Regions from separate parts of the Brevibacillus ginsengisoli genome, predicted to be linked through region 1. Evidence: riboswitches for the same ligand, from Rfam matches in the RefSeq annotation. Region 1 holds a riboswitch; each other region holds the start of a gene.

Evidence for each region. A riboswitch is a leader RNA that binds a small molecule or an ion and turns the genes downstream of it on or off. The one in region 1 is predicted to bind cyclic di-AMP.
Region 2: linked by a shared signal. The riboswitch ahead of ACQCN2_RS18620 (C40 family peptidase) and the one ahead of ACQCN2_RS19395 (Na-translocating system protein MpsC family protein) in region 1 are both predicted to bind cyclic di-AMP.
Region 3: linked by a shared signal. The riboswitch ahead of ACQCN2_RS14920 (APC family permease) and the one ahead of ACQCN2_RS19395 (Na-translocating system protein MpsC family protein) in region 1 are both predicted to bind cyclic di-AMP.
Region 4: linked by a shared signal. The riboswitch ahead of ACQCN2_RS20770 (3D domain-containing protein) and the one ahead of ACQCN2_RS19395 (Na-translocating system protein MpsC family protein) in region 1 are both predicted to bind cyclic di-AMP.

Annotation. Positions count from the first base shown of each region.
Region 1 is NZ_JBNJQR010000010.1:112,607-120,034, reverse strand. Features, by position in the region: gene ACQCN2_RS19410 (LytTR family DNA-binding domain-containing protein) at 1-160, shown strand, start outside; gene scpC (succinyl-CoA:acetate CoA-transferase ScpC) at 285-1,805, shown strand; gene ACQCN2_RS19400 (MBL fold metallo-hydrolase) at 1,869-2,729, opposite strand; cyclic di-AMP (ydaO/yuaA leader) riboswitch at 2,903-3,055, shown strand; gene ACQCN2_RS19395 (Na-translocating system protein MpsC family protein) at 3,064-3,435, shown strand; gene ACQCN2_RS19390 (hypothetical protein) at 4,238-5,353, opposite strand; gene ACQCN2_RS19385 (polysaccharide deacetylase family protein) at 5,533-6,276, shown strand; gene ACQCN2_RS19380 (polysaccharide deacetylase family protein) at 6,334-7,113, shown strand; gene sleB (spore cortex-lytic enzyme) at 7,103-7,428, opposite strand, start outside.
Region 2 is NZ_JBNJQR010000009.1:200,727-208,154, reverse strand. Features, by position in the region: gene liaF (cell wall-active antibiotics response protein LiaF) at 16-894, opposite strand; gene ACQCN2_RS18635 (class I SAM-dependent methyltransferase) at 946-1,488, opposite strand; gene ACQCN2_RS18630 (PspA/IM30 family protein) at 1,628-2,332, opposite strand; gene ACQCN2_RS18625 (LiaF transmembrane domain-containing protein) at 2,379-2,792, opposite strand; cyclic di-AMP (ydaO/yuaA leader) riboswitch at 3,018-3,153, shown strand; gene ACQCN2_RS18620 (C40 family peptidase) at 3,158-3,712, shown strand; gene ACQCN2_RS18615 (response regulator transcription factor) at 3,903-4,625, shown strand; gene ACQCN2_RS18610 (sensor histidine kinase) at 4,627-5,988, shown strand; gene ACQCN2_RS18605 (SDR family NAD(P)-dependent oxidoreductase) at 6,132-6,953, opposite strand; gene ACQCN2_RS18600 (MaoC family dehydratase) at 6,982-7,428, opposite strand, start outside.
Region 3 is NZ_JBNJQR010000007.1:25,326-32,753, reverse strand. Features, by position in the region: gene ACQCN2_RS14950 (serine hydrolase domain-containing protein) at 1-131, shown strand, start outside; gene ACQCN2_RS14945 (HIT family protein) at 199-531, opposite strand; gene ACQCN2_RS14940 (hypothetical protein) at 637-801, opposite strand; gene ACQCN2_RS14935 (hypothetical protein) at 1,890-2,099, shown strand; gene ACQCN2_RS14930 (MarR family winged helix-turn-helix transcriptional regulator) at 2,256-2,714, shown strand; gene ACQCN2_RS14925 (MBL fold metallo-hydrolase) at 2,791-3,528, shown strand; gene ACQCN2_RS14920 (APC family permease) at 3,613-5,430, opposite strand; cyclic di-AMP (ydaO/yuaA leader) riboswitch at 5,525-5,657, opposite strand; gene ACQCN2_RS14915 (lysylphosphatidylglycerol synthase transmembrane domain-containing protein) at 5,904-6,845, shown strand; gene ACQCN2_RS14910 (UDP-glucose dehydrogenase family protein) at 6,855-7,428, shown strand, end outside.
Region 4 is NZ_JBNJQR010000011.1:172,792-180,219, forward strand. Features, by position in the region: gene ACQCN2_RS20745 (inositol monophosphatase family protein) at 52-813, opposite strand; gene ACQCN2_RS20750 (hypothetical protein) at 1,073-1,354, shown strand; gene hppD (4-hydroxyphenylpyruvate dioxygenase) at 1,676-2,767, opposite strand; gene ACQCN2_RS20760 (hypothetical protein) at 3,006-3,263, opposite strand; gene ACQCN2_RS20765 (class I SAM-dependent methyltransferase) at 3,500-4,192, shown strand; gene ACQCN2_RS20770 (3D domain-containing protein) at 4,592-5,269, opposite strand; cyclic di-AMP (ydaO/yuaA leader) riboswitch at 5,270-5,434, opposite strand; gene ACQCN2_RS20775 (Ger(x)C family spore germination protein) at 5,524-6,672, opposite strand; gene ACQCN2_RS20780 (spore germination protein) at 6,669-7,428, opposite strand, start outside.

The sequences.
Region 1 (7,428 bases):
GTTTATTCGCGTGCATCGCTCCTACATCGTTAATATCAACTACATCCACGAAATCCAACCAGACTCTCATTCTACTTTTTTGTTGATTATGAAGGATCAGACCAAGATTCCAGTCAGCCAGTCCTTTTCCAGTTACTTCCGAAAGGTCCTTAACTTTTAATCTTCCTTGCTAATGTCGTGAATTTTCTGGCTTGCATCAAAATGAAGGCCTTTCATACATAAACCGATGAGTCAAGAACGAATCGCTGGTAAAATGTGAAAAAACAGTGAAGAGGAGAATTCCTGTGGAAAAACATTTATCCGATCGTTTGCGTGACTCCCGTTTACTTGACCGAATCGTGACAGCAGAAGAAGCAGCCTCTTGGATAGAAGATAACATGACCTTAGGATTAAGCGGTTTTACACGTGCGGGTGACGCTAAGGCCGTTCCGTTGGCTCTCGTTGCCAGAGCGAAGGAAAACCCGCTCAAAGTCAATGTGTATACTGGCGCCTCATTAGGTTCCGACATTGACAAAGTAATGGCAGAAGCTGGAATTATAAACAAACGCCTTCCGTTTCAAGCAGACTCCACCATGCGCAAAAAAATCAATCAAGGTGAGATGCTGTTTGTCGACCAGCATTTGTCGCACACAGCCGAGTGGATTCGCGCAGACGTACTAACTCCTATTGATTACGCAATCGTGGAAGCGGTTTCAATTACAGAGGACGGTATGATTATCCCGACAACCTCTGTTGGCAATTCCTCTATCTTTGTCGAAAAAGCAAAAGCAGTCATCGTAGAGCTGAATCTCGCTCAACCACTCAGCCTAGAAGGTATTCATGACATTTATGAAGCGGGCGCCCAAGGAAATCGCAACCCAATCCCGTTAAAAGAAGTGGACGAGCGTATTGGTACTCTCGGAATTCCTGTTGATCCCAAGAAAATCAAAGGCATTGTCATCACCAATTCCGCCGACTCTCCATCCACCATTGTTCCACCGGATGAAGAAACGTCCATCATGGCGAAGCATTTGATTGAATTTTTGCACCGGGAAGTGGCTCAGGGTCGTCTTTCGCACACACTGGCACCGCTGCAATCGGGTATTGGTTCGGTTGCCAACGCCGTGTTTCATGGTCTGTTGACCTCCGATTTCCATGATCTAGAGGTGTATTCGGAAGTGTTGCAGGATTCTGTATTTGATTTGATTGATGCGGGCAAGGTTCGATTCGCCTCCGGGTGCTCCATTACCCTTTCCGTCGATAAAATGAAGCAGGTCTTTTCCGAGTTCGACCGCTACCGTGATCAGCTTGTTCTTCGCCCACAAGAAATCTCCAACCATCCTGAGCTGATTCGTCGTATGGGGCTGATCTCCATCAATACAGCTTTGGAAGTGGACATCTATGGCAATGTCAACTCCACACATGTTTCCGGGACCCATATGATGAACGGCATTGGTGGATCAGGTGACTTCGCACGCAATTCACGACTCGGAATTTTCGTGACCAAATCGATTGCCAAAGACGGAAAAATCTCCAGCATCGTTCCATTTGTGTCTCATGTAGACCATACCGAGCATGATGTGGACGTCATTGTGACAGAACAAGGCTACGCTGATTTGCGCGGTTTGGCTCCAAAAGAAAGGGCACCTCTCATTATCCAGCGCTGCGCTCATCCAATGTATCGTGAGCAATTGCTGGAATATTACGAAGAAGCACTGCAAAAGGGTGGCCAAACCCCACACGATCTTGCCAAAGCATTCTCCTGGCACATTCGTTATGCCAACGAGGGCACGATGCTCCAGCCTGTTGGGTCGATTCGGTCTTAAGTAATCGTAAAGAAAAACCAATTGGGTACTTACACTCGAGCAATCCGAGAGTGAGTACCCTTTCTATTCTCCACGCCCCAAACCAGCCATGAAATATTCGAGACCTCTCTTCAAATCTTTGGAAAGCTCCTCTACCTTCAACCATGCAGTTAATTCCTCTGCAATTCGTTCTCTATCGCCACCGTATTTTTCCACAAGTCTAGCAAGTTGTTCCCATTCATTCAAATCTTGTATAAAAGCTTCTCGTTCCATTGGTCGCCCGTGAGATTCCACGAATACCTTGGCTTCATAAGAATACGCCTCTCCCAGAAGACGAAGGAACGCTGGGGCCGTATAAGAGCGAGGACCGCCATAGACACTGGGTCCCAACGCATCCCCCAGAAATAACACCTGGTCTTGTTGCACATAGACATAACAGGCATCCGAGGTATGATCGCCACCTACCCATTTTACTTCGCAAGTCACTCTGCCAAGCTCAATGGTAATCGAATCTTTGAAAATGATATCAGGTTCCATAATGGTAATGTTCCGCTCAGTGCCATATTCAAGCTTGATGTGACCAACAGTCTCTTCGCTTAAAATCTTCTCCTGAACAAGCCGCTCCAATATCTCATCCGACCCGTCCAGCCCTTTCAGTCTGCGCAGTCCCGTTGCCGTCTCCTCCTGGGCAATCGTGGGAAGCTCCCACTCCGACATGCCAAAGGTATGATCCCAATGCCAATGCGTCAAAACGAGCAGATCCGGTAAACGTACGCCATGTTTGGCAAGCTCTTCACGAAATAAGGTGGCATGCACAGGAGAGTTCCCTGCATCCATCAGAAGTGTTCGTTTCGTACCACAGATCGCTGCCAATATCGGACGATCCGTTTTATGTTCCGCATGCATGATCCAGATATGCTCACTGATCCGTTCAATAGCTGACACCCAAACACCTCCAGTCCCCTTCTTATTCGTGATATCTACATATCAACCCTCTTAGTTTTAATTGATCCATTACTACAAGTACAACTACTTGCTATAAAAAATTGGTAAATTGTTCTTTACAAACACATCTGATCGAGAGTAAGATACAATACGTTATTCATCATTACACAATATTTTTTTGAACGCTTAGTCTTCCTAAAAAGAAGAACGGGGGAACCAAATGGAGGCCAAACAACATGTCCTTGGGGTGAATCTCAGAAGTCTGAGTAGGGCGACTCTCACGCCCGAATCCGTCAGCTAACCTCGTAAGCGTGCAGAGAGGAGAACTTGTCTTATGAAAGCACCATCTCAAAAAAAGCTGGAAGCTGATTTAAGTGAAGCCTTTATCAAATTCCAGCGTGAACTGATTGGACGGGGGCCACAGGAAGCGAAAGCCTACATCGTTTGCGACATGGTGATCATACGCTTTAAGGGTGTCCTTACCGTTGAAGAAAAGCATCTGGTCAACAACGAAACCGGCAAAAAGCTGGTCAAAAAAATGCGCCAAGTCCTAAGAGAGATGTACAGCAAGGAATATGAAGGCATTGTGGAACAGATGACAGGATGTAAGGTTCTTTCCAGTCATAGCGATATCAGTACCAAAATGGGCGAACGGATTGAAGTTTTCATTATGGATCGTGATGTGGAGCGGCAATTGCAAAACTAAGCTCCAATCACCCCCAAAAGGTTATCACCTGCCAAGAGATACAACTGGCGGAGGATGACCTTTTTTTCTTCATACAAAAATACGCTGAAATATTTAGACGAAAACCACCATTCCATTCGTCCATACGCTTCATGGTTCAAACACATATGTATAAACATATCCAAAAGGAGGGATTTACTTGTCACGTAAACGTTGCCGATGCTCCTGCGACTCATCCATGGGTTCTATGATGTATGACTCCTGTGCAATGCAAGACGATCCACCGATTCGAGGAGGTTTTGGAGGAGGTTTTCGAGGAGGAAGAGGTTTTGGAGGAGGTTTTCGAGGAGAAAGAGGCTTTCGAGACGGTTTTAGAACCAGAGGGTTTGAATCCCCGTTTTTCTTCCGCGAATCTCCATTTTTCTTCCGTGAATCCCCGTTTTTCTTTCGTGAATCACCGTTTTTTGGTCGTCGCTTCAGATAAATAAGAAAAGCCGTGGAAAATCACTTAAAGAAGTTGAATTCTTTACGTGCAATCAACGGCTGTTTTCAAAAAAATTGCCTATTCTTAAGTTCCAATGGACAATCGAACAAGCAATGAGGATCTATTCTCCATACCATGAAATACCATGGAAAAAGGAGGTCTCCTAATGGATCCGATTCAATATCATCGTCAACGAATGAATGAACATTTGAGGATGGCTGAGCACTTCCGAACATTAAAAACTGCCCACGCTCATGATCGTAGAATGCACCACGCGTATGCAGAAAGAGAGCACTATCATAGAATGAAAGCTCACCACCATCGAATGATGATGCACACTCACCGTTGAATGGAAGCTCCCTTCTGGGGGCTTTCCATTGTTTTTTTCTCTTGTTCTAAACCGCAAATCTTCCAACGCTCCAAAGGCGAGTGACGTTTTAGATGGAATACCCATCCCGCTTTCTTTTTCTTCGTGCCATTTTCAATATAAGAGGCAGTAACATGAACCTCTGAGGCAAGAAGCTCTGCCCTATCATCTTTCAGATTCAAAATGACGTATTTGGTTAAATCAATCTCTTTTAATGAAAATGACGGGGTAAAACCATCAGTGGTCATTTCAAGAGTGGAAAGATCATTTTGTTGAAGAGAGAGCAAGTAAATTTCCACTAGCTTTTGTAAACTTGCCTCAAGAATTAATTTCTTAAGATCCCCCGACGCTTTGGTAATCATGAGGTGATGGGCTGGGTCAGGCTCCGTACGTTTATGGGTGGAGCTACCTTGAAAGTGAATACAGAAATGCCCTGGAAAATTGTTCCCCCGAATAGCTCCGGCCCCGTGCGGCATACCATTCATAGACGCCGCAAAGCGTTCCCCGTTAATGGAAACGAGAATGGCCCTTCTTCTCCAGCTCCATTTCCCTTGATAAATTCGTTTAAAAACAGCCGTATCTTGCTTTGTCAAAGGCTGAACGTCCGCGTGACGACTCCCCGCCCTTCGTTGCACACGGAACTTCTCACCCGTCTCCATGTCGATCACTTCCGCATACTTCATCCTGCCGAATTGTTCTCTCACTTTGTCCCAATCCAGAGGGTTACCGAAATGGGCTTTTTCTAATTTGTTCACATAACCGTCTAACTGATTTTGTATCCAGGAGGAAATAAGAATTCTCTTCCCACGTGTTGGCTCATACAGTCGATGGTACGAATCTAAGAGGAATACACGACTTCCAATCCCAATTTTGGCTCTAGGCAAATCAGGTCCTTCAGCTGCATTAACGGCTGCGCTTTTCAGGATTTTACCAGCCAAATTGTTCCTGTCTTCAATGGTCATTTCTGAATAATAACTGGAGTTAGGAGAAGTTGTCACGGTAAGAACAAGTCGCTCTTTGGCATCCGTATGTTCAAGCGGTAGGAAAAGAATTAGCAAATACAATAACCATAACAGACACCGTTTCAAATGGTTCACCCTATTTAATGTGAATTTGATTAATCACGCCCCCGAATATTATTGACCAATTGGCCCTCTCAAATTCTTCCTTGCATGTATCTCGCCTCGAATTATAAAGCTAAGACAAGTTTACATACTTCTGTATTGCTTACCTTGGGACTGTGTACCCTTGTTATGGAGGCGAATCCATGATGAAACCCGTTGCTCTTGTACTTGTAACTGTTGCTTTGGTGGTTACATCCCTATGTGGTTCAGCTATTGCACAAAATGCCGATCCATTATTGGCAGCAAAAAAAGGCCGAAAATATTATGAATCACGAAAAGAAATTGTTTGGGAGGTCCCCACCAAAGATAAAGTCATTGCTTTAACATTTGATGACGGACCTGATCCGCACTACACCCCACAATTAGCAGCCTTACTTAAGCAATATAACGCCAAAGCCACTTTTTTCGTTGTAGGATCACGCGTAAAAAAATTTCCTAATATTGTACGGGCTTTATCCAAGGATGGACACGAAATCGGTAATCATACCCAAAACCATCCAGACCTTCGAAGGATTTCTTCCATTAAATTAGAGGAAGAGATTTCTAAGGCAAACCAGACCATTCGTACTGTTACCGGAAATACGCCTAGCCTTTTTCGTCCACCGGGTGGATATTACAGTGAATCGCTTGTTCATGTTGCCAAGAAAATGGACAACTTGGTGATCATGTGGTCTTGGCATCAGGATACGCGAGACTGGAGTAATCCTGGTGTAAAAAAAATAGTCAACAAGGTGCTTACCAACGCTCGAAATGGAGATATTGTCTTGTTTCACGATAATGGAGGACGTCAAACCGTAGAGGCAATAAAAAAAATCCTTCCCGAATTGCATCAGAAAGGATATCAATTTGTTACAGTCAGCGATTTACTGAAACGGAACCAAAAATAAATGAGCATACAGAATGTTCTCCTCTTGTCGGACAAAGCGGTATGAAAGGAGACGTGGATGAAGTTGATTCGAAACTTTAGAAGATACCTGCTTCTCGCAGGTTTATTGTATACGATTCAATTCATGGCTAGTTCTTTCGTGGCTCAAGCAATAGCAAGCGTCTCCACAGAAACAACGAATGCTGCCCATCCTGAGGGTTCTGTTCCCGTGTTGATGTACCACTCTATTTCACGCCAGAATAACTCGCTGTGTATAGCTCCCGAACAGTTTGAAAGGCAGCTTAGTAATTTACTCAAACATGGATATACACCGATTACCGCAAGTGAGTTAATTTCGGCTTGGGAAAATGGATCAGAGCTGCCGACTCGGCCAATTGTTCTTACATTTGACGATGGATATAAGGATAACTACACACATGCCTTTCCAATCTTAAAGAAATATCAGGCGAAGGCCACCTTATTCATCATCACCGGAGCTGTAGGAAAATCCAATTACGCTAACTGGGATCAACTAATGGAAATGGAGAATAGCGGTCTGATTGACATCGAGTCTCATACCGTTACTCACCCCGATATTCGAAAGCTAACAAGCAAACAACTTGTTCATGAGCTAGCCTCTTCCAAACAAGTCCTTGAAGAACACTTGCATAAAAGCATTACCATTTTTGCCTATCCCTACGGTGGTTATACAGAGAGCGCCATTTCCGCACTTGCATCTGTCGGATATAAAGCTGCGTTTACCACGAAAAACCGTATGACTCATCCATCACAGGGCCGTTACACGTTAAAACGGTTACGCGTTTTCCAAAGTCAATCGTTTTCCACATTTAATCCATAAAAATATGTTGACCGATTCTTTTAATTTGTGGACGACTCCATATCCATGCGGAGGTTGCCGTGTCAGGATTAAAATAATACAACGCACCGCCACTAGGGTCCCACCCGCGTGCGGCATCCCAAGCAGCCTTATAAGCTGTTTCATTAGGAGTTAACCAGTATTGGCCGTCATCTACAGCGGTAAACGCACCTGACTGAAAGATGGTGCCTGCTACCGTCGAAGGAAACATTCCCGAATGCACACGATTCAGCACAACCGCTCCAACGGCAACCTGTCCTGTATAAGATTCGCCACGCGCCTCTCCGTAGATAAGAT
Region 2 (7,428 bases), on a different contig from region 1:
GGAATTGTACACCCCCTAGATGTACTTCACATCGATATCGCCGATAATGAGCGAAACGATGATCTTTACTTTTCGGGGAGCTTCATCATAATTCTCTGCCGTCAATACGGCATGCCGATTTAGACCACCCTGGCGATGTCCGAATACTTCCATATCTCCTATCGTCACTTCAGCCGAAACGGAAACAGGCAAATCTACTGGAACGTATATAGTAATCCCGCCAACCCAACCGTTAATGACGAGAAATGCTTCCTCTTCTTGTATAAGGGCACGAGACAGATCAATGATCACATCGCCAATGCCATGCCAAATATTCAGACTCTTAAGTTCAAATCGCCCAGAGGTTAAATGAAAATCCCCAATCAAGGCACTTCTCGATTCCTGATTGGATTTGTTTTTGAATGGTGTCTGAATGCGCATGTGTGGAATCTGTTTGTATGACGCTGATTCGGACTGGCTTGTGAATTGATCTGGATCTGGATTTGGCTTAGGCTCTGGATCGGTCTTGATTGCTTCTTGACCACCCGTCTCGATTGGCATGTGTTGAACGGGGTGAACTAGCTCCTCTGACTGGTTCTCTTTGTCGGATTTCTTGGAACGAACTAGCCGAAACCCAAAGTACACAACTCCCAAGGAAACAAGGACACCAAACACATCATCAAACCGGATGTGAAACCACATACTGAGGACCATGAAAGCTCCCCATAAGGTCAAAAGTCCCCCAATTATTTGGCGCTTTTTGGAGTATAACCTCATCCCGAAATAGATAATGATCAGCGGAAATATGATAGCTGGATTAAAATCAATTAAGTTAAGGTTATCCAGCAGAAGTCCGAAACCGATGAAGATAATCAGGATCCCCGCGATTAATTTATTTAGGCGTGAAAATTTCATCTATGGTCCCCTCATCCCCGCGCTCATCACAAGCGTGCTAGAAGTCAACGTTTATTTTTTGTAACACGTATAGACAAATGCTGGCGGAAAGTTCAATAAAGTAAAGCTGATCTCCACTTTAGCGAATCGTTTCTCCAACGCTTCTTTTAGTTGTAAGGAATATTGAAAAGTGACAAAGACTCCTTCGTCATTAAGAGAATGCTCGATTTCATCCAGTAGTTCTCTGCGTGTCTCCTCTGGAAACACAGCAAAAGGCAAGCCAGAAATAATCGCATCACATTTCGTTAGATGTGTCTCTGACAAATAGCTGGAAAGTTGAACCGCTTCGTTACGAATGATAAGGGTTGGAAATCGTTTTCGCAACAGTTTTTGAAAAAGTGGATCACGTTCTATGACAAAAAAATGAGAATCTGTTTTCATCTTTTTCATGATTTCTTGGGTAAATACACCCGTGCCTGGTCCAAGCTCAACGATTACACCTGATCGCTCCCAAGATATCGGTTTCATCATGAGTGAGCTTAAAAATCTGGAGCTTGGAATGATACTGCCTACTTGAGTCGGATTTGAGACAAATCGCTTTAAAAATATAATCATGTCAGACACGAGCGTTTACCTCCAGTATGATGTCACTTTTCTAAGCACAAGCGCCAGCCATGCAACTAGATGTTGCGAATGGCTGGCTCCGCCAGAGCCTCAGATTCTTCGGCTACTGTAAGTATGAAACTTGTTCAGATTATTTCTGGCCTTCCAGCACTTCGTTCGGCTTTTCCGTTTGGGGTGCCTTTAAAGAAGCCTTCAGTTCCGCTAATTCAGTGTCAATCTCATCCTTCTCAAATTTTTGGAAAGATTGATCCAACCCAACAGAACTTGCTTTCCACTGACCACTCATAGTAGCCTCGGCTTCCATCCGCATCACTTTATCTTCCATGCGGGCGAAACCTCGACTGGCACTCTCGCAGCCCATTCCTGTAATGACATTGTTTAAGTGTTTTTGTGTACGAGCTACCTCGGCGCGAGCCACGAGGGTGTATTTTTTGGCGCGCATCTTATAGAATTCGTCTTTCAACTCACCAAGCTTCTCTCTCATCTGTTGCGCGGCTTCACGCGCCGAGATATACATCTGCTCATATTCTTCAGCGCGGGTCTCTTGTTGTTTCTTGTCCATCAAGGCACGTCTTGCCAGCTCGTCCTCTCCTTCTTGCAAGGCGAGCATGACTTGTCGATCGCGCTTTTGGACAGTTGCCTTGGCTTCTTCCAGCTGTTGGCGGAATTTCTTCTCCAGCGCGACTTGACGGGCTACTGATACCTCCACTCGTCCAATCTCCGCCTCAAGATCCCTCATATATTGATTTAGCATTACCGCAGGATCTTCCAGAGAATCCATAACATCATTGACAGAAGCTACTGTTAAATCGCGAAGTCTTTTGATAATACCCATTGTGTATTCCTCCTTGTATTTCCATTCATGTTTTTTTAAAAAAGTTTTAAACTTTGTTTCTCGCGTCCACTTCCCGCTCCCAACGATCCAGAGCGTCCTCTTTCAAAACCGCTTTGGCCCATTGTCGATCAGCATATCCGACGGCTTCATCCGTCCGGTGTGTGTCACGGCGAATCAAGCGGAACCCAAAGTAGATGACTCCAATCGCAAGCAAGCTAGAAAAGAGCAAATGCAGCTTGCCGATCATCATTAAGAAACCAAACAGGAAGATAAACAACCCAAAGAATTTTTTGCCTGCAGATTCGTCCGAAATTACTTTTTTCGCTCCAAAAATCATGATGAGCCCCGGTATAAGGAGGTGAAACAAATGTCTAACCAAACCGAGTTGGTCCACTAATAAAAGTACTCCGACGATAAGCAGGGATAATCCGAGAAACACTTTCCCCGAACGCTCCCCCATCCTTCATCCCTCCAATTCGTAATGGTGCTGTCGTTCATGTCTTTATTCTAGGCCAACTTAGCTTTTTGAATAACGGACGAGCGATTGGTTTTTCACTCCGCCTTGAGACCGATGAGAGCTCGTCCTTCAACACGACCGCCTAATTGTGTCTATTTTATGAACGTTAATTATTTAAAGAGGAAAAATTTACTTAGGGGGCGAATACTTGTACTTTGTGTAAGAATAACTCAAAAAAAGCCGAATTCCTTTATTTGGAAACGGGGGAACCAATCTTTTGGGGTGAATAGCTGTCGAAAAACAGCTTAGGGGACCTTTCAACCGAACCCATCAGCTAACCTCGTAGGCTCACGGAAGGGGCAGCCTCATTGCGTAAGTTTGTTTGGGCTTTTGTTCTTGCTGGACTCTTATCAATGGGTACAATCTCAGCGTATGCTGATGAGAATGTACTTGATTCAACCGTGAAGGAGCTATACGGTGTGCCTTACAAGGCATCGGGTACCAGCACTCGAGGATTTGACTGCTCCGGTTTTACACAATACGTGTTTCAGAAGCTGGGCGTAGACATCCCTCATTCTTCAGCTGCGCAGTATCAGATGGGCAAGGCTGTAGAGAGATCACAGCTTCTACCTGGTGATCTCGTGTTCTTCAAAACAAATGGACACAGCGTATCTCATGTGGGAATCTACCTTGGAAACAACACCTTCATTCACTCTGAATCAGGAGTTGGCGTCGTCAAAACCAAATTGACTGATCCCTACTACTGGTCCGAGCGTTATGTTGGTGCGAAGCGTATTGCTCTTCCAGCTCTTCAGGATTCACCAGATTCAAATCAGATGCTGGCTCAAAGCAAGAAAAAGAGCGTACAGGCAGCTTCTATAACTGAAACAGCGAAAAAGCCTTCACCACAGAAAAAACACTAAGTTCTACGTACATCAAAGGTCAGAGGACATTTTCCTCTGACTTTTTCTGATTATAATTAGTACCTGCTCCCATGAGATGGTTATATATAATGTTGTCTATATGTTTCTTCTATAAGAAATTACCGTCCCAGTTCTCATGGAAAGCGTGTTATATTTGAGGTAGTGAAACTCGATTATGGGGGAGTCTTTTTTGAAAGAACATATACTCGTTGTTGATGATACACAGGAGATTCTTGAACTCCTGCACGACATACTTGAAAGTGAAGGTTTTCAGGTTACTGTAACTGAAGATGGTGCTGAAGCCCTGGTTCTGTTGAAGAACGGATTACAACCCGACCTAATCCTCCTAGACATCATGATGCCCAACATGAGTGGCTACGAGTTGTGCGCCCAGATTCGCCGTGAATCTGACATTCCGATTCTATTCTTGAGCGCCAAAGGAAAAGCGGTAGATAAAGTAGTTGGACTCGAAATCGGCGCGGACGATTATATCACCAAACCGTTTGATGCCGAAGAGTTGTTGGCCCGCGTACGCGCACACCTTCGCCGCTACGATCGGATTCGCAAAGTAACGATTACCGATGCGCCTGACAAAGATGCCTCCACTTCTCCTATTACCATTCTGAAGTTTAAAGGACTGGAGATTCATAAGGAGACCTACTCCGTTTTTGTGGAAGGCGAAAAGGTGGAGCTGTCCACGAAGGAATTCCAACTGCTTACTTTTCTGGCGGAGAATCCAGGCATTGTCTTCACCCGTGAACAGATCTATGATCGCGTATGGGGATATGGCTATGGTTCACTGAATACAGTAACCGTTCATATTAAAAACCTGCGGGAGAAGCTGGAATCGGAGCGAATCTTCATTAAAACACAATGGGGTACCGGGTACGTATTCATCGGGGAGCGTCAGTAGGATGGGAATAGGTAAAAAACTATTCTTGTCCTTTCTCGCTGTAATCGGCATTCATCTTCTGACCTACAACCTTTTTTTCAAGCAACTGATTGTCGAGCAAATGAAAACGGATCGCCACGAGCAGTTTTTGCAAGAAATGGAGGCTGCCAAGCTCGTCCGCTTCAATCAATTGATGCGCAACAGTGTTTTTAAAGACCCAATCGAAGTGAAAGAATTGGATGATCAGCTTCCCAAAGAATTGATGTATCGAGTTACGGTCTACGACGCAAATGGGAACAAGCTTTTCTCCAAACCATCGCCGGCCTATGATATGAAAAAAACCGGTAAAAAGATTATCGCCGAATACCATTTCAATCACGAACCTCCCAACCAGGGACAAACCGTCATTGAATTCTTTACGGATGATTATGATATTCTCGCTTCCAAAGGGGTATCGATGACGATCACCTACATTTATGCCAGTATTCTTTTGATCGGCGCTGTACTCATCTACATTCTCATTCGCTGGATTCTTCGACCGGTGAATGAACTAACTCGCGTGACACAGGACATAAAAGAAGGCAAGCGATTTGTCTCCTTTTCTTATAAAGCTAATGACGAATTCGGACAACTATTCCGCTATTTTCAGGATATGGTGGAGCAGCTTCGCTATTCTGAAGATCGGCAGCATGAATTAATCTCCGCGATTGCTCACGACTTCCGCACTCCGCTCACGACGATTAAAGGGTACGCCTCGTTTATCGCATCGGGTCGTGTGACAGATCTGGATAAAATTCAGAATCGAATGAAAAAGATGGAAGAAAAAGCGTCCGATCTGGAACGGTTGATTGATGAGCTGCAGGATTTCAGCCAATACAGCACGGAATTGCCCCTGACTTACAGCCGAATCCACGTGCAAACGTTTCTCCAGAGTCTGGTTGAGGATTATCTTGAGAAGACGCGTGAAGCCAACCTGGAGTTCAAGTGGAAATTGCGTGTGTCAGATCGCCTGTTCGTTGAAGGAGATCAAGCCAAATTACGCCGTGTCATGCAAAATCTGTTGAATAATGCCATCTATTACAATAAACCCGATGGATCGATTCTTTTGACTTGTGATCAGCGCGAACACCAACTGGTGGTTAACGTCATTGACAAAGGAGAAGGAATTGCGGAAGAAGACCTGAATAAAGTCTTCACAAAATTCTATCGGGCGGAGAAATCGCGAAATCGCAATAGTGGCGGGACCGGGCTTGGACTTACTATTGCGCAAAGTATCATGGAGCGGCATGGTGGCCAAATTACTGTAACCAGCCAACAAGGGGAAGGCAGCTGCTTCACCGTATCGCTTCCGATTATGCGTAAGGATCCGGCAAATACTTTATAGATATTTATGAACGTTTTATGTCTTTTTAATAAATGACTGCTAGACTAAGTCGTAAGCATTATTGCTTTCACGTGTAAAACACCCTATTTTAGTATCTACTTGGCGATGACAAGATCGCACACGGTATGATACTTTTTTTCTTTTTATGGGGATTGTTGAATATCGTCAAACGGATATTCGACACAAACCGGCTTTAACCATTGAACCGCTTGTGTCCCGTTAATCCCAAACACAGTTCCACTTTCCACCGAATGACTAAGCAACCACGAGACAAATCTTCCTACCTCTTCAGCAGAACCGATTCTCCAATATTCGGGAAGCTCTTTGCCTTGTTCGCGAGCCAGCTTCTGTTCGCGATTGACATGGGGGCGTGTCATATCCGTCAACGCAGCAGGCGCTACCGCATGTACACGAACAGGAAGGGACTTCAATTCTTCTGCCCATGTATACGTCATGGCGAGTATGGCTCCCTTGGCAGCCGCGTAATTGATTTGACCCACTGTCCCTAGAAGACCCGCTGTAGAGATCATGTTGATAATGATCCCAGGTTGAGCTGATTCTCTAAGCGCTTGAATAAATGGTTGCGTACAAGAAAAGGTCCCTTTGGCGTGTACTCGCATGACCTGATCCCATTCCTCTTCTGACATCCGATGTGTCATGCGGTCTGCGACAATACCAGCATTGTTTATCAAAAAATCAACCCGTCCAAATGCTTGTATCGCCGTCTCAACAAGCAATTGACCTGTCTTCATCTCTTCAACCCGACCGGCTACTCCGATGACCCGTCCTTCCGCATGGATTTCTAATTGAGTGACAGTCTCTTTCACCCGTTCTAAACTTGTGCCGTTCACAACTACAAAAGCTCCTTGAGTAAGCAACTGTTTGGCGATTGCGAGTCCAATCCCGCGAGTTGATCCTGTGATCAGGGCTACCTTCCTTTTGAAACTCATCTCATTCGAATGCATCTGGTTTGTTCCTCTCTTCTTTCAATTTCTAGGTAACCTTGATTTTTCCGACATAGACTGGCTTACCCGTTCGAGAGGAACAGCCAACCAACTTGAAGCTCTGTTCACTCTGGCCGTTGGAAGCTTTGTCTTCACCCGAATAAATAGAGAATTGAACCTGATCTCCCGCAAAAATTGGAGCCAGAAAACGCATATGATAAGAGACTAATCTCTTATCTGTCAGCACCGTTTCAGAAGATATGGACAATCCCATCCCGTACATCCCATGAGCCAATACAGCAGGAAATCCTGCCGCTTGAGCCGCTGCCTCTTCCAGATGAATGGCTTGTGTGTCTCCTGACGCGTAGGCATACTCACGAATGGCTTCAGTTGTTATGCGCTTTATCAATGAGGACTGTAGCTTCATCCCCTGTGATGCCAACTCATATACAGGCTCCCTTATCACTTCTGTAGCTATTGGCTCTGAAACTGGCAG
Region 3 (7,428 bases), on a different contig from region 1:
GAGAGTCTCTTGTGCTGACCACCGAAGTAGTAGATGAAGTACTAGAGTTCCGATTGGATGAGCATAACCAGCCCAAGGAGCTAATCTATCGGGATTTGTATCGGGAAGAGAACGTATTGAAGCGTAAGTGACGGTCTTTTAGAATGACATAACAAAAACTCTTGGCGAAGTGCTAAGAGTTTTGTTGTCTTCGAGTATTTACTCTCTGATTTGTTTACCAAAGATGACGTGCCAATGTAAATGCTTGGAGTCTTGATACTCCCCAAGATTGGTCATAATTCTACTCGCTCCGTACTCCATTACAACCTGAGAGGCAACCTTTTTGACAACTTCAATTAACTCGATGAGCAAGTCTGTATCACTTTCCTCTAACGTTAAAAGAGATAAAACATGTCTTTTAGGGATGACAACGATATGGACTTCATAATAGGGGCGGGTATGATAATAGGCGAGAACATGATCCGTCTCCCAAACTTTTTGAATTGGGGTTTTTCCACTTAGAACTTCCTCGCAATAAAAATCTTCTGTCATATGTAATCTTCCTTCGCTCTTCTTATTGGTATTGATGACTCAGAAATTTCATTTGATGGAAGGTTAATTTAGGAATGTATTGCAAGTTGCTCATTGTAATAAGTCTTAAGATTCTGGTAATTTATCCAAAACAACGATAATGAGTGTGGCGATTGGCCCGAGAAATATGGAAAGAATGAACCAATTAAGACCACTACGGTTCTTACCTTGTGCTAATCCGGCATTGATAAGAGCAAGGGTTCCCCATCCAACTGCGAATTGATTTTGCATGTATAAACACACCTTTACAAATAATTACCAAATACGTTACCGCTAATAAGGCAATTGGTCAATTATTTTTGACACGATAGTCTGGTGAAAAGAACAGTCAAAAGGAACCAAATAAACGAATAAGCGATTTTATAACCCAAATAATCAAAACGATTGAAATATACTCAAATACCATGTTTCTCCACGGCAATTTCACATTTGAGAAAGCGTATTTGAAAAACATGAAGACCAAAATCGCGGATGCAATCTCCATTAATTCAGTCATCTAACTACCTCCAAAATCCCTTCCTAAACAATAACATAAATTAAGAATAAGTGGTATTTAATGGTAATTATGATAACTATGATAATTATGATAATTATGATAATTATGATAATGATTTTATACAATAGTAATTGTGATCAGAAATTAAGCAATAATCCAATTAACATGATGAAAAACAACACGGAGGAAACTATTCGAATCATATCGATGCGAAACTCTGAAGGCTCACAATCTCGACTATACCAAAAAGCGAGAGGCTTCAGCGCAATGAATCCTGTTAGAAACAACATGAGTATATAAAAAATAATATCAATCAAAATAAACCCCTCCATTTATCTGTATTTTACGGCTTAATTCAGGGAGGGCTTCACAGACTAGGGTTATCTGCTCAGCTTTGTTTTAGCTAAGTAAATAAAATAGTCGATGATTAGTCCGATGAAGAGGAATGTACTTAGGTGTATGAGGTAGGCAGGGAATTGAAGGCGGATTACAATACTATTTTCAATCAATTTTGTGCCCTCAACATCTACCATCCAGTTTTTGAATGGTTCCTTAAAAATCATGAATTCTACAACGGGATTAAGTCGTACAAGGATAATGTTTGCTAGGCTGCTTCCTAAATTATCAGCCAGACAAATTAAAATGCTAACAATTCCCAGGCAAAAAGTGAACGATTTCAATTTAAAAATTGGTGTCACCCCTGACATGATCTAGCTTAAAGCGATTATAACAAATGAAGGATTATTCTGGAAAAATTCACGCCGAATTTTTCATTTTCCCACCAGAACGTTGTATAATGATAGTTACAAAGGAGCTGATCAAGATGGCAAGTAAAGCGAAGCGATTCCGCGAAAAGCTGGTACGAGAAGGGAAAATGGATCCTAGTTTGAAGCGAGGATCATGGAATGGAATCAACCCGGTGGAGCGAAAACCTGAACGACCGGAGATAGAAATGCGAAGAAAAGAAGCGAAACACCGTGGACGTCTGATTCGTGGAAGCGAATTAGACGTCCCTTTTTATGCTGTAAACTAAAGAGCTTACTTGATTCCAGCCACTTGCCGTCCTGTGAAAATTCGAATGTAGACTGAACGCGGATACCTTGTTGAATGTCCGTACGATATTCATTATAATTAGTTCTAAAATGAACTATTCAGAAATGAACGATATCGATAAAGGAGTACTCCAAAAATGAATTATAAAGATGAAAAAGTGAAAAAAGCGATGGAGTTATTGCAATCATTTTGGGCGATAAACAAGACCACAACAAAATTCACACAGCAGAATGCAGAGAGCTTAGGCATCACTTTACAACAATTATCGATTATTAATACTTTGTATTCGTTTCCCGGATTAACGCTTAAAAACATCACGGAAAGGCTTATGTCCTCTAAAAGTACCGTCAGTGTAAGCGTAGACGGATTAGTTAAACAGGGCTTAGTAGAACGTACAATTTCCAAGGAAGACAGAAGAGAAATCCATCTTAAGTTAACGTCAAAAGGAGAAGAATTATCAAGAAAATCAAGTGAGAAGGCCTTTTCTTATAAAGCGATGGTCTTAGCATTGGAGAAGTTGGATGAGAATGATGTGGAATCCTTACTCCGGCTGCATAAGGAATTGTTAGCTTGCCTGCAAGAAATTCAACTTTAAGAATGGGGGGATTTGGGTTTCTTGAGGAGGGTTACTGATATAATGATAGGTAGCAAATATAATGGGAGGGTATTGTATGCATTACATACATGTACTGGACATTGAATTTGAGTATAGCGGACAAAGGCAAGTCATTCATCCTGTTATTCTTCAAAGTGAGCAAGATACCATTCTGATTGACTGTGGTTATCCAAATTTTGAAGCCTATCTTGAGGAAGCCGCCAAACGGAATAATGTCGATCTTGCCTCGTTAACCAAAGTGATCGTGACTCATCACGATTTGGATCATATGGGCTCGCTTGCCGCTTTAAAGCGATTGTACCCGCAAGTGGAGATTATTGCATATGACTTTGAAAAACCATATATCGATGGGACAAAAAAGTCTTTACGGCTTGAACAAGCGGAATCGAGCTTTGATGCGTTGCCGGAAGAAGCAAAGCCTTTTGCGGAACAATTTATGTCCTTCGTGAAATCCATTGAACCGGCATCGGTTGATCGCACGGTCTCTGCCGGTGAACGACTTCCTTGGTGCGGTGGCATTGAGATTGTCCACACTCCCGGTCATATGCCTGGCCATATCTCATTGTACCTTCCAGCAAGTAAAACATTGATCGCTGGGGACGCTGTTGTCGTGCAGCAAGGAGCTCTGAATATCGCAAATCCTCAATATACAATGGATATGGAAGAGGCTGTACGCTCCGTTCGACGAATGCTTGACTACGACATTGATCAGTTGATTTGCTATCATGGAGGGGTTTTTCAGGGCGATGTGAAGGCGGCTTTGAAAAAGATCATACAAGACTATTCCGAGTAGAAAAAGATCGACAAGCCAAGATGGTTCCTGAAAGTTTAAAAAACGACCAGCCGTGTGATGGCTGGTCGTTGCTTTTTCATTTGATTATTTCTGCAAATGATATGGCACGGTTGCTACGGTTACGTTTTTACGAGTGAACAGGTAGGCGCGAATCAGCCAACTGGTCTGATTGTGCAGGAAGTTGTGCCACCACTTCTTCGTGATAAACTGCGGCATTAAGATGGTAATATGGCCATTCTTCGCTGTTTTCCATTCAACCGTATCGATAAACTTGATTAACGGTTTCAGGATGCTTCGATAGCGGGAGCGAAGGACGATCAGACGAATGCCGGGATTCCATTCCGCCCATTTGCTCTCCATTTTGTCGACGGACTCATCATCAAAGCCTACATAAACGGCCACCACATTATCCGTCATCGACTTGGCGTAGCCGATCGTTTCCATGACCACACGGGTTACCCCGGCAACCGGAATGACAACCACATTGTCTTTGCTTATCGGCTTGTCCCGAGAAATGTCAATTCGCAGCTCTTCGGCAATATCGTCATAATGCTGATGAATGTTGCGGAAAACGAGAATAACCACTGGCAAAAACACAAAGATGATCCACACCTGCGAAAACTTCGTAATGGTAAAAATAAGGGCAATCGATAGCGTAGTGAGCATCCCAATCGTGTTAATGCTAAATGGAAGCGCCCAGCCTCGAGGTTTGCGCGTGAACCATCTTTTCATCATCCCAGCCTGTGACAGCGTGAACGGAATAAATACGCCCAGTGCGTACAGTGGGATCAGGTTCTCCGTATCTCCTTTGAAAATCACGATGAGCAGAGCAGAGAACACACCTAGCACAATAATCCCGTTGGAGAAGCCGAGCCGATCTCCTCGTACCATGAACATGTGCGGCATAAATTTATCCTTCGCCAGCATAAAAGCAAGTAAAGGAAAAGCGGAGTATGCCGTATTGGCGGCTAGGAACAGAATCAAAGCGGTGATCGTCTGAATGCCATAATAAATCCCGCCGCGTCCAAACGTAGCCGCTGCAATTTGAGAGACAACCGTTTCTTTCGGGTTAGGAGAGATTCCATACCAGTAGGCCAAAAAGCTGATGCCAATAAACATACAGCCCAGGATTGCCCCCATCATTGCAAGGGTAATGGCCGCATTTTTTTCAGAAGGTGCCTTGAAGTTGGGAATGGCGTTGGATACTGCTTCCACCCCTGTTAGCGCCGAACAGCCTGAGCTAAAGGCTTTTAACAGAATAAATAGGCTGATACCCGAAATCGAGACACCATAGGTAGGTTGGTGAGCAGGAATCGTTCCTGTCATCAGTTGATAGAATCCACTTATGATTAATACGAAAATAGCAAAAACAAACAGATAAACTGGATAAGCAAGAATGGTGGCTGATTCGGAGATCCCGCGCAAATTCAGAATGGTAAGAATAAGAATCATGCCAACTGCAATCAGAACACGGTCCTCGTGTAAAAACGGAAAAGCTGAGGTAATGGCATCGGTGCCGGCAGAAGCGCTAACAGCAACCGTCAGGATATAATCCACCAAAAGCGAACCACCCGCCACTAATCCAAAAGGCAAACCCAAATTTTCCTTTGCGACGATGTACGCTCCGCCTCCAGAGGGGTACGTAAAGATCGTCTGGCGATACGACAGGATGAGAACAGTTAACAATCCGAGTACGGCAATCGAAATCGGAATGGAATACCAGAGGGCGGTAAAGCCTCCCACCATCAAAACGAGCAAGATTTGCTCTGTTCCGTAGGCGACCGATGATAAAGCGTCAGATGAGAGGACCGCTAACGCTTTCAGCTTGCTCAGTTTTTCATCAGCCAGTGCGGTTGATTTCATTGGGCGGCCAATGAGAAAACGTTTTAACTTCGATACCATGATGTGTAATCCCCGCTTTGTGTAAGATAGTTCAATCGCTCATTTACAACACAAAAAACACAAGGAGGATTAAGTACGGTCTTGTGTCAACAGTATTCACCCCGATCCACGCTTACGAGGTTAGCTGACGGATTCGGACAGATTCGAGTTGCCCTACTCATCGCTTCAGATGAGATTCACCCCAGAAGATTGGTTCCCCCGTTCATTCGATTAAGCGTTCACCTATTCAATTTAAGATAATTACATACGAAATCCTACACTCCCGAAATTCAAACAGCAAGTGTCTAAAATCGCTGAGTAAGCGTTTACAATGGACAAAATTACACGTTAGCTTCTTACTGCTATCTGAATCATGTTCTGCTATATTTGTGGATGAGCTGTTTTTCGTCTGGAAATGGGACGTTCGTACTATATTTTTCCGGAAGAATGAATGGCTATCAAAAGACTATGATGGTTAAAGGATTGCATATGGAATGAACAAAAAAACGATTGGAATTTGGGGCATTCGCCTGATCATTTTTGCCGCGTTTGTGTACCTGTGCCTGGGGTGGTTTGATCTCAAGCTAGTCGCGAATCAATTGCTGCGTCTGCTTGCTCAGCCGATAGCTCTACTTTTGATGACGGTCTTGTATGGTATGGCTTTTGTTCTGCGGGCCGTTGCCTGGCGACGATACTTGCATGATCATGTATCCTTCAAGGTTTGTCTGCATGCATTATTTTATAGTTTATTCATCAATCACATTCTTCCGTTTAAAGTGGGAGAAGTTGTGCGAGCAGGTTATCTGGTCCAAGGCAAGCATGCCAGTTGGGACGAAGCGGCTCATTCCGTGATTGTACTTCGCAGTCTGGATGTCCTTACGCTGGGGCTATTCTCCGGGATCGGGGTCTTGGTCATCGGGCTTCGTGTTTCGTGGTTCGCGATGATTGGATTTGTGCTGGGAATCATGCTTGTCATCGGCCTTGTCTATTTTTTATCCAAACAGAAGTTGTCTGGCTTCCTGCACAAGCATGTCCGTCTAATGAAGCAAGCGATGAGTGGAACAAGCGGCGTCATGATCGTGAGCTTGACCGCAATTAGCTGGTTACTGGAAGCGTTTGTGGTGATTGGTGTTGCTCACGCTTTAAAGATCAAGCTGTCTTTTCTTCAGGGGGTCTGGGTGACCAGCATGACGATTGCGGGACAGACGTTTAATTTTACTCCTGGCGGGATTGGAACGTACGAGAGTGTGATGAGCTTTTCGCTGGCGGCAGTGGGGATGTCGCTTTCGAACGCATACGCGGTTGCTTTGCTTAGTCACGGATTCAAATTCATCTTTTCATTCGCGGCAGGCGCCTATGTACTCATCACCTCGCCTGTATCGCTGCGGGATGTACGAAAATGGACGGCAAAGAAAAAGCTAGAAGAACAGAAATGAGGCAACTACATGACAAAAATATCCATTATGGGAACAGGGTACGTAGGGTTGACGATGGGAGTCGGCCTCGCCTTTTTTGGCTGGGACGTCCTATGCCTGGATATAGATAAACAGAAAATTGAATGCCTGCAACAAGGCAAACTTCCTCTCTATGAACCAAGGATGAAAGAAGTATTGCTCGAGCAAATCAAGGCTGACAGAATTCGCTTCTCCAACGACTTGGAGGAGGGGATCAAATGGGCAGACGTCATTTTTCTGGCGGTTGGAACACCAATTGATTATCGGGGAGATGTGGATAGAAGCGCGCTTTTCTCTGCGGTGAGAACGATAGGTGAGAATTTGGTCGGATACAAGCTCATCGTGACCAAAAGCACGGTACCAGTGGGGACCAATCAGGAAATCAAAGAACTGCTTCATGCATGCGGGAACGATTACGATGCGTACGATGTCGTCTCGAATCCGGAGTTTTTCCGTGAGGGACACGCGTTGGATGATTTTTACCAGCCATCCCGTATCATCTTGGGTACAGACAACGAGCGTTCACTTGAGATCATGTATGCGTTGTATCGCCCGTTCGAGCAAC
Region 4 (7,428 bases), on a different contig from region 1:
GGATGTAGGTATCCTGCCTTCTCACTATATGCACAGTCTCACTGTTATAATTTATTTCTCCGTATCCTGTTGGCTGGACATGTAGTTACGCAGCTCCTGATAAAACGAACGATTACACGCCACTACACTGCTCTTTTCATCGTATGGCAGCTCTTCTCCAGACATTTTGGTCACAATTCCGCCCGCTTCTTCTACAATTACGCGACCTGCCCCGAAATCCCAAGCATTCAGCTGCATACTGACGTAGCCATCCAAACGGCCTGCGGCAACGTACGCCATCTCCAGTGCTGCGCTTCCCAATAAACGAACGGCCCGAACCTTGCCCGCCAGTTTTTTCACGATCTGATCAATGCCCGTTTGCTCCGCCCGTCTGTTCCAGAATACGCTCGTGCAGAGAATCGCTTCTTCCAGCCTCACTTGACGCTTTAATTCCAGCTTGCGATCATTGAGATAAGCTCCTCGTCCCTTCACGGCATAAAACAGCTCGTCACGGGATGGATCGTAGATGACACCAACCATTCCTACTCCTCGGTGATACACCGCAATCGAAACGGAGAAATTAATCTGTTGATGGACAAAATTGGTGGTTCCGTCAATTGGGTCAATGATCCAAAGCGTTTCGTATCGACCTGGCTCATGTTGAACAGTGCTCTCTTCCCCCAATATCCCGTGATCAGGGAAGCGGGACAGGATGGCTTGCACTACTTGCTTTTCAACCTCTTTATCAACGGCGGTCACCAAATCTGAGGCAGACGTTTTGTATTCTACCAGAAAAGGTTCCTTCATCCTCTCAAGGCTAAGTTCTCCCGCCATTCTCGCACAGGAAATTGCAAGCTCCTTCACTTGATCTATATCAAACGGCTGCAAAAAGTATCGCCACCCAACCCATAGCATTTTCTTTAGTTTACCATAGATGAGTTATGCTTACACGTTTTGTGTTTTTTCGACAATCAAACACCTGAAGAGCCCCTTCCTTGTTCGTCCAACTCGGGGTAAAATACTCTTGAATCGCTAGTTGACAAGCATTCTTGGCTTGTCGCATGTCTTATGGATAGTTGGGTAGGAGGTCACGATGCATTATTTTGACAAGGAAACCATCATGTCCCGGGAAAATGCTTTAGTCCTTAAGCCGACTGAAATTGCGGTACTGGAGCATGTTCGGACATACGAATTGGAAGAAAGCGAAAGACCACTTCCCTACTTTATCGAAATCCAATGCCTGGATCACGGTGTAGTCGTCAAGAAAAAAAGGATCATTGATTTTCCAGAATTCGAATTGGAACGGGAAGAAAAGTTTGCCACAGTAGAGGAAGCAACTGAGGTTTTTCGTCAATGGATTAGAGAGATGGAGTAGAAAAGACTTCGTCCCTTTACGTTCTGTGGAAGTTCGCAATGATGTTGCAAAGTCCGCTCTCTCAATCCGAAAGGGAGTCGCCAAACGCTTCGCGCCCCTAAAGGGGTTGGGTGGCGACTCTTTTCCCTTTCTCCTTTCCTTCGCTAAGTATCACTTCCAAGGAATCTCAAGTGGACGAAGTTTTTTCTTCTGGGGGCTTGCGCAAATGGAAGAATGTTTAGTTGCTCTACCTTTGTAAACCAACTAAACATTCTGATATTAATAGAAAAGCCCCACCCGACGAAGCTTTCGCTTGATCGGGGAGGGCCGATAATCCTACATTTATAAATTTCCGCGCAGTTCCTGTTCACGCTCCAACGCTTCAAAGAGAGCTTTGAAGTTCCCGTTACCAAAGCGGCGGCTGCCCTTGCGTTGAATAATCTCGATGAACAGTGTCGGACGATCCACGATCGGTTTGCTGAAAAGCTGCAACAGGTATCCTTCATCGTCACGGTCTACGAGAATCCCCAGGCTTTTCAGCTTCTCCATATCTTCATCAATGGCACCTACCCGGTCTTGCAATTCTGCATAGTAGGTATCAGGTACATGAAGAAAGTCGATTCCATTATCGCGAAGCTTGGAAACCGTATCGATAATATCATTGGTTAACACAGCGATATGTTGAACGCCTGGACCTTTGTAGAAATCAAGGAATTCCTGAATTTGCGACTTACGACGGCCCTCGGCGGGTTCATTGATGGGGAATTTGATGCGACCAGTACCACTTTGCATAACCTTGGACATCAGAGCCGAATACTCGGTAGAAATATCGTCATCATCGAAGTTTTGCGAAGCGGAGAAGCCCATTACTTTTTCATAATAGCTGACCCACTCATCCATCAATTCCACGTTGCCCACAATGTGGTCAATTCCGATCAGACCCGTACTTACCCCTTGCACAGGAGATTCGTACGGTTTGAAGCCAGGGAAGAACGCCCCTTTATAGTTACTGCGCTCGATAAAGGAATGGACAGTATCTCCGTAGGTGGCAATCGTCGCTCTTTTAACGGTTCCAAACTCGTCGGAGTATTCAGTTGGCTCCATTAACGGAATGGCCCCGCGGGATACAGCTTCTTGGAAGGCTTTCTCACAATTGTCTACGCGAAGCGCGATGTCCTTAACACCCTCACCGTGTTTCTTGACAAAATCAGCAATTGGATGGTCTGGATGAAGCGCACCGGACAATACGAAGGTGATGTGGTTTTGTTTCAGCACATAAGAGACCTTATCACGAGACCCGGTCTCCAGCCCAGCATAAGCAAACGCCTCGAAGCCAAATGCCTTGGTAAAAAAATGCATGGCCTGTTTAGCGTTCCCCACATAAAACTCTACATGGTCCCAATCTTGAATGGGAAAAAAGTCAGTCGTGCTCATCTACTCAACCTCCACTGTGATTATTATCACACTTTTCTAAAATTTACTCTGTAAACGCTTTCCTTCGCAAGAGCATGGAGTGACGCTCCAACGCTTTTAACCAATGAAGACCTTTCCTACCTGCTACTAGCTTATGAAATGAAGTGGATCACCGTAACGTACCAAAAAACGAACCCCACTTTTCCCTATACAGAAAAGTGGGGCGTCCCATACTTTTGATGTTTTATTGGCTAGCTGTTTACTTCTCGCGATCGTTACCGATGCCATAAACGGATACATTCGAATCGTAGCTTGAAGTGGAAGGTGCTTGCTTGTTTTTTGCTTGCTCAGTTGGTTCCGCTTTTGGTTGCGCAGAAGTCTGAACAACCACTTGATTGGTCACACCCACATAATTATCGCTCACTGTATCTCGATCCTCTTTGGCGAATGCTGATTGTGTAAATAGAACCGAACCTACTAAAGCTGCTCCTACCATGGCCAATTTTGCCTGTTTCATTTTCCATCACCTTTTCCTATGTTTTCGTGTAACGATTTGCTTACAGGTTTATCTTACAGGAGGATATATTTGGTACAAACGGTCGAAGGATTGGTTTTTCACTCCGCCTCAAGACCGTCATCTTCCTCCATCTTCCAGTTCCTTGATAACTTGTGTGAAAATTAGAAAAAACATGATAACATAGAAATTGATGAAGAAAGCGCTGTCAAAAACCTGATAGATAAAGGAGTATGGCTATGTCCGAGCAAGAAATCATATGGAATGCAGGTGTCGCCTGGCAGTGGAATCGCAATGCGGCCAATTGGCACTCTCGCAGTAAGGAAATGTGGGAAAACGGCAGTCGACGGACGATTCTCCCCATGCTTCGTCAGCTGGTACAACCCCAAGCGGGATCTGTACTGGATGCCGGTTGCGGAGACGGCTATGGAAGCTGGAAATTGGCTGCTGATGGTTACTCGGTTACTGGCGTCGACCTCTCCGATGAAATGATTATGCTGGCGAAAAAACGGATGTCACCTGATCTGAACTTAATGTTCCATTCGCATGATATTACCGCCCTGCCGTTTGAGGATACGTCCTTTGCGGCGATTCTCGCTGTTAACGTGATCGAGTGGACAGAATCTCCTCTCGTAACGCTGCAAGAGTTTAGCAGACTGCTTCAACCGGGAGGAGTTCTTCTCCTCGGCGTGTTGGGACCAACAGCCGCTCCTCGAGCTTACAGCTACCGCCGCCTTTATCACGAAGCGATCATCCAGAATACCATGATGCCGTGGGAAGCGTGCCAGTTGGCTTTGGAGAACGGGTTTGAATTGCTGGTTGAGCATCCTGTTTATAAGGAAGGTGTCGACCCGTCAATAGCTGAGACGCTTACCTCCGAACTTAAACAGTCGCTTAGTTTCTTGACGGTGTTCGCTCTTCGCAAAGTGTGAGAAAAGACTTCGTCCCTTTTCGCTCTGTGGAAGTTCGCAATGAAGGGGGAAAGTCCGCTCTCTCACTACGAAAGGGAGTCGCCAAACGCTTCGCGCCCCTTAAAGGGGTTGGGTGGCGACTCTTATCCCTTTCTCCGTTCCTTCGCTAAGTCTCACTTCCAAGGAGACTGTGTTTCAACCCCCCGGTGAGAGGGGGCAAGCGGACGAAATCTTTTCTTGGTGGGCTTACGCGAATGGAAATAATGTTAAATTACTTACCTATTTAAAGTAATTTAACATTCCAATATTAAGAAAAAAGTTTAACATAGGCTTTTATGTTCATCTAAAACGTGAAAACGGGTCGCTTATCCGAAGGTTCTTCACTCTTCGATAAGCAACCCGTTTTCTCTTGCAGGCTAACTACTTCTTCAGGACGTATACTTTTACATCCTGAATCCCAAAGTCATCAGCATGTCCACCCGGTACGAAAATATCGACCTTGGAACCTTTTATGGCTCCACCAACGTCTACCGCACGAGCAATCATTCCGCTAGCAGGTAATCCGTTTGTTTTGTATCCTGTAACATAAACAGTCGAACCCAACGGAATAACATTAGGGTCCACAGCAATACTTCCTACTTTTAACGGATTTCCAAAGTAATCAAGCCCAGCATAACCGCCATTTTCACTTGCGTCAGCTGTATACGCCGTTGCTTTCGCAGGAATGCAGCGCGCGACAGGGAGTTCCTGTCCATCTGCTGTTTTCACTACTGGTCCGACACTCTTAGGCGCAACACTTTCAATATGAACTGGCTTGGTTTCTGGTTGTGCAGCAGGTTTGGATGCAGGTTGTGCAGCAGGCTTCGTCACAGGTGCTGAAAGTTTCACAACCATACCCGGCTGCAACTGAAGCGGGTCTTTTTCGTTGTTAAGCTTAAGTATAACATCCAAAGGAAGCTGATACTTCTGGGAGAGCGTCCAGAATGTGTCCCCTTGAGCAATTACATGTGTTTCTTCTGCGGCGAACACATTGCCGGACATGCCTGCGAGAAAGATCCCTAGTGTCAATGACAAGAGGGTTTTGTTGCGTTTTTTCAATTAAAGCTCCTCCTTAGCCTACGAGGTTAGCTGTCGGATTCGGATTGAGGAGTCAACCCGTTGCTTGCGCAATTCACCCCAAAGGACCACGAATGATCCTTATTTGACTTCCAGGTGGAAGTCTCGTCCCCCGCACTTGTTTCCAAGTTTCGGCATTTTATTTCGTAACACTTTTTAAACCTTAACATAAGAGCAGGGTTCAAAAAATGCTAAAATGTTGGTAATTGTGGAAAACGCCCGATCCAACGACCAGTTTAATGTATGTATTTGTACTTACCCGTAAAATCCACGGAAACATCGACTCCTATCTCATCCAACGAACCCGTTTGAAGAAATGAGTCTTTGTTTCCTTTAACTTTTCGCCAAAGATTAGGGTCCTCCCGATACAGCTTCTCCTCTAAGTGATACACATCTACGCCAATCGACAGCCCTTTTTCATAGGTATCTCTAATCTCTTTTTGGATGATAGACGAGACTTCTTTTTCTAACTGTTGAAGAGGGATATCTGTTAAGAATTCATTCAGTACACCTTTCGCCTTTACATGAATCTGAAAAGTTGGCTTGTTTCCGGTAACACGATAGGTAATCTGGGGTTTGGGGTGTAGAATCACAACAGTTGCCGCCGCTTTTCCATTTAGTTTGACGAGGACAAAAGTACGTTCTGTTTTTTTCGACACCCAACGAAGTCCAATGAGATTGGGTTCCTTTAAATACCCGTTATATTTGCCATGATGGAACAGGCAAGCACCATTCACCCTTAATAGACTATGTGGTTTTTGTGATTCTTTCCATCTGTTTGGATCAATTGTCAGAGTTGGAAGCAAGGTTGTGCCGGGGGGTTCCATTAACTCTCTGATAAACCGGTAATGATAAACAGGCTCAATCACGGATCGCTGGTTATACGTGTCAACAGGTTCATGGAGGATGGAAGCAAGCGGACTTAATTTAAAAAAGGGGATTACTGTGAACACTTTCTCCAATGATTCCCTTGTACTGTACGCCCAAATGTCGTATCTCATCTCCCTGTAACGATTAATGATTTCCACTATCTCTTTCGGCTGATGTTTCAGGGCTCTTTCCGAATAGACAATCGCTTTGACATGTCCCCAAAATACCTGTTGCTGAGCTGTCGGATACAGATTATTAAAAGCAGAGTTTAACGTAGAGCCTAGCGCTTTTCCTACCCAAACTCCTGGTTCACCTCTCGACCTCGCTCCCTCTTGTTTGGCTACATTGCTAAAATCAAGCACTTGGACATAAATGGCATATTGATTTTTCTCGTAGTCGATTCCAATGGAGGTCACATAGCTTTGGTCTTCAATCTCTCTTTCATCCCAACAGCCTGTAAGGATAACGGAACAGATCAGAAAGATTAGGGTTGCCTTTCTTCTGCACCAAATCATTCGCTTTCCCCCGATTGCCTGCTTTTATCCTGAGGATTAAGAATGCTCGGTCTGCTTTTCATGAGTGGCCAGGGAACACGGAAGATCGATTTAATGACATCCTTGAAGTTAATTGGAGAAACAGGTGCAAGATAGGGAACACCGAAGGATTGAAGCGAAGACAGGTATAAAACAATGCCAAAAAATGAAACAAAAACTCCGTACATCCCGAGCGAGGCACATAAAAAGAAAATAATAATTCGCAACACACTGATGGATCCCACTAGGGCCTGACTAACCAAGGTTGATCCTGCTACCGCAGTTAGCGAAGCAACCACTACCATGGATGGGCTAACCAGACCTGCGCGAATGGCGGCGTCTCCAATAGTTAATCCGCCGACTACCGTAATGGTATTCCCTAATGCGGTTGGCAATCGAACGCCTGCTTCTCTGAAAATATCCACAAGGATGATCATTAGCAACATCTCAGTAGGAGCAGAAATTGGTAACCCTACACGATTAACTGTTACGGTGGCAAGCAAAGGGAATGGTAGTTGATCTTGATGATAGGAAACCAACGCAATCCAAAAACCAGGTAAAAACAAGGATAACATCAAACCGATTAATCGTAGTAATCTACCAAAAGTAACCGAAAGAAAGGTAAAATGCACGTCTTCTGGTGACTTTATCAATTGCATTAAGTTCGTCGGGGCAATAATCGCCGACGGATTACCGTCTATCAAAATAGCAAAACGGCCATTGAGCAAGCAATCCACT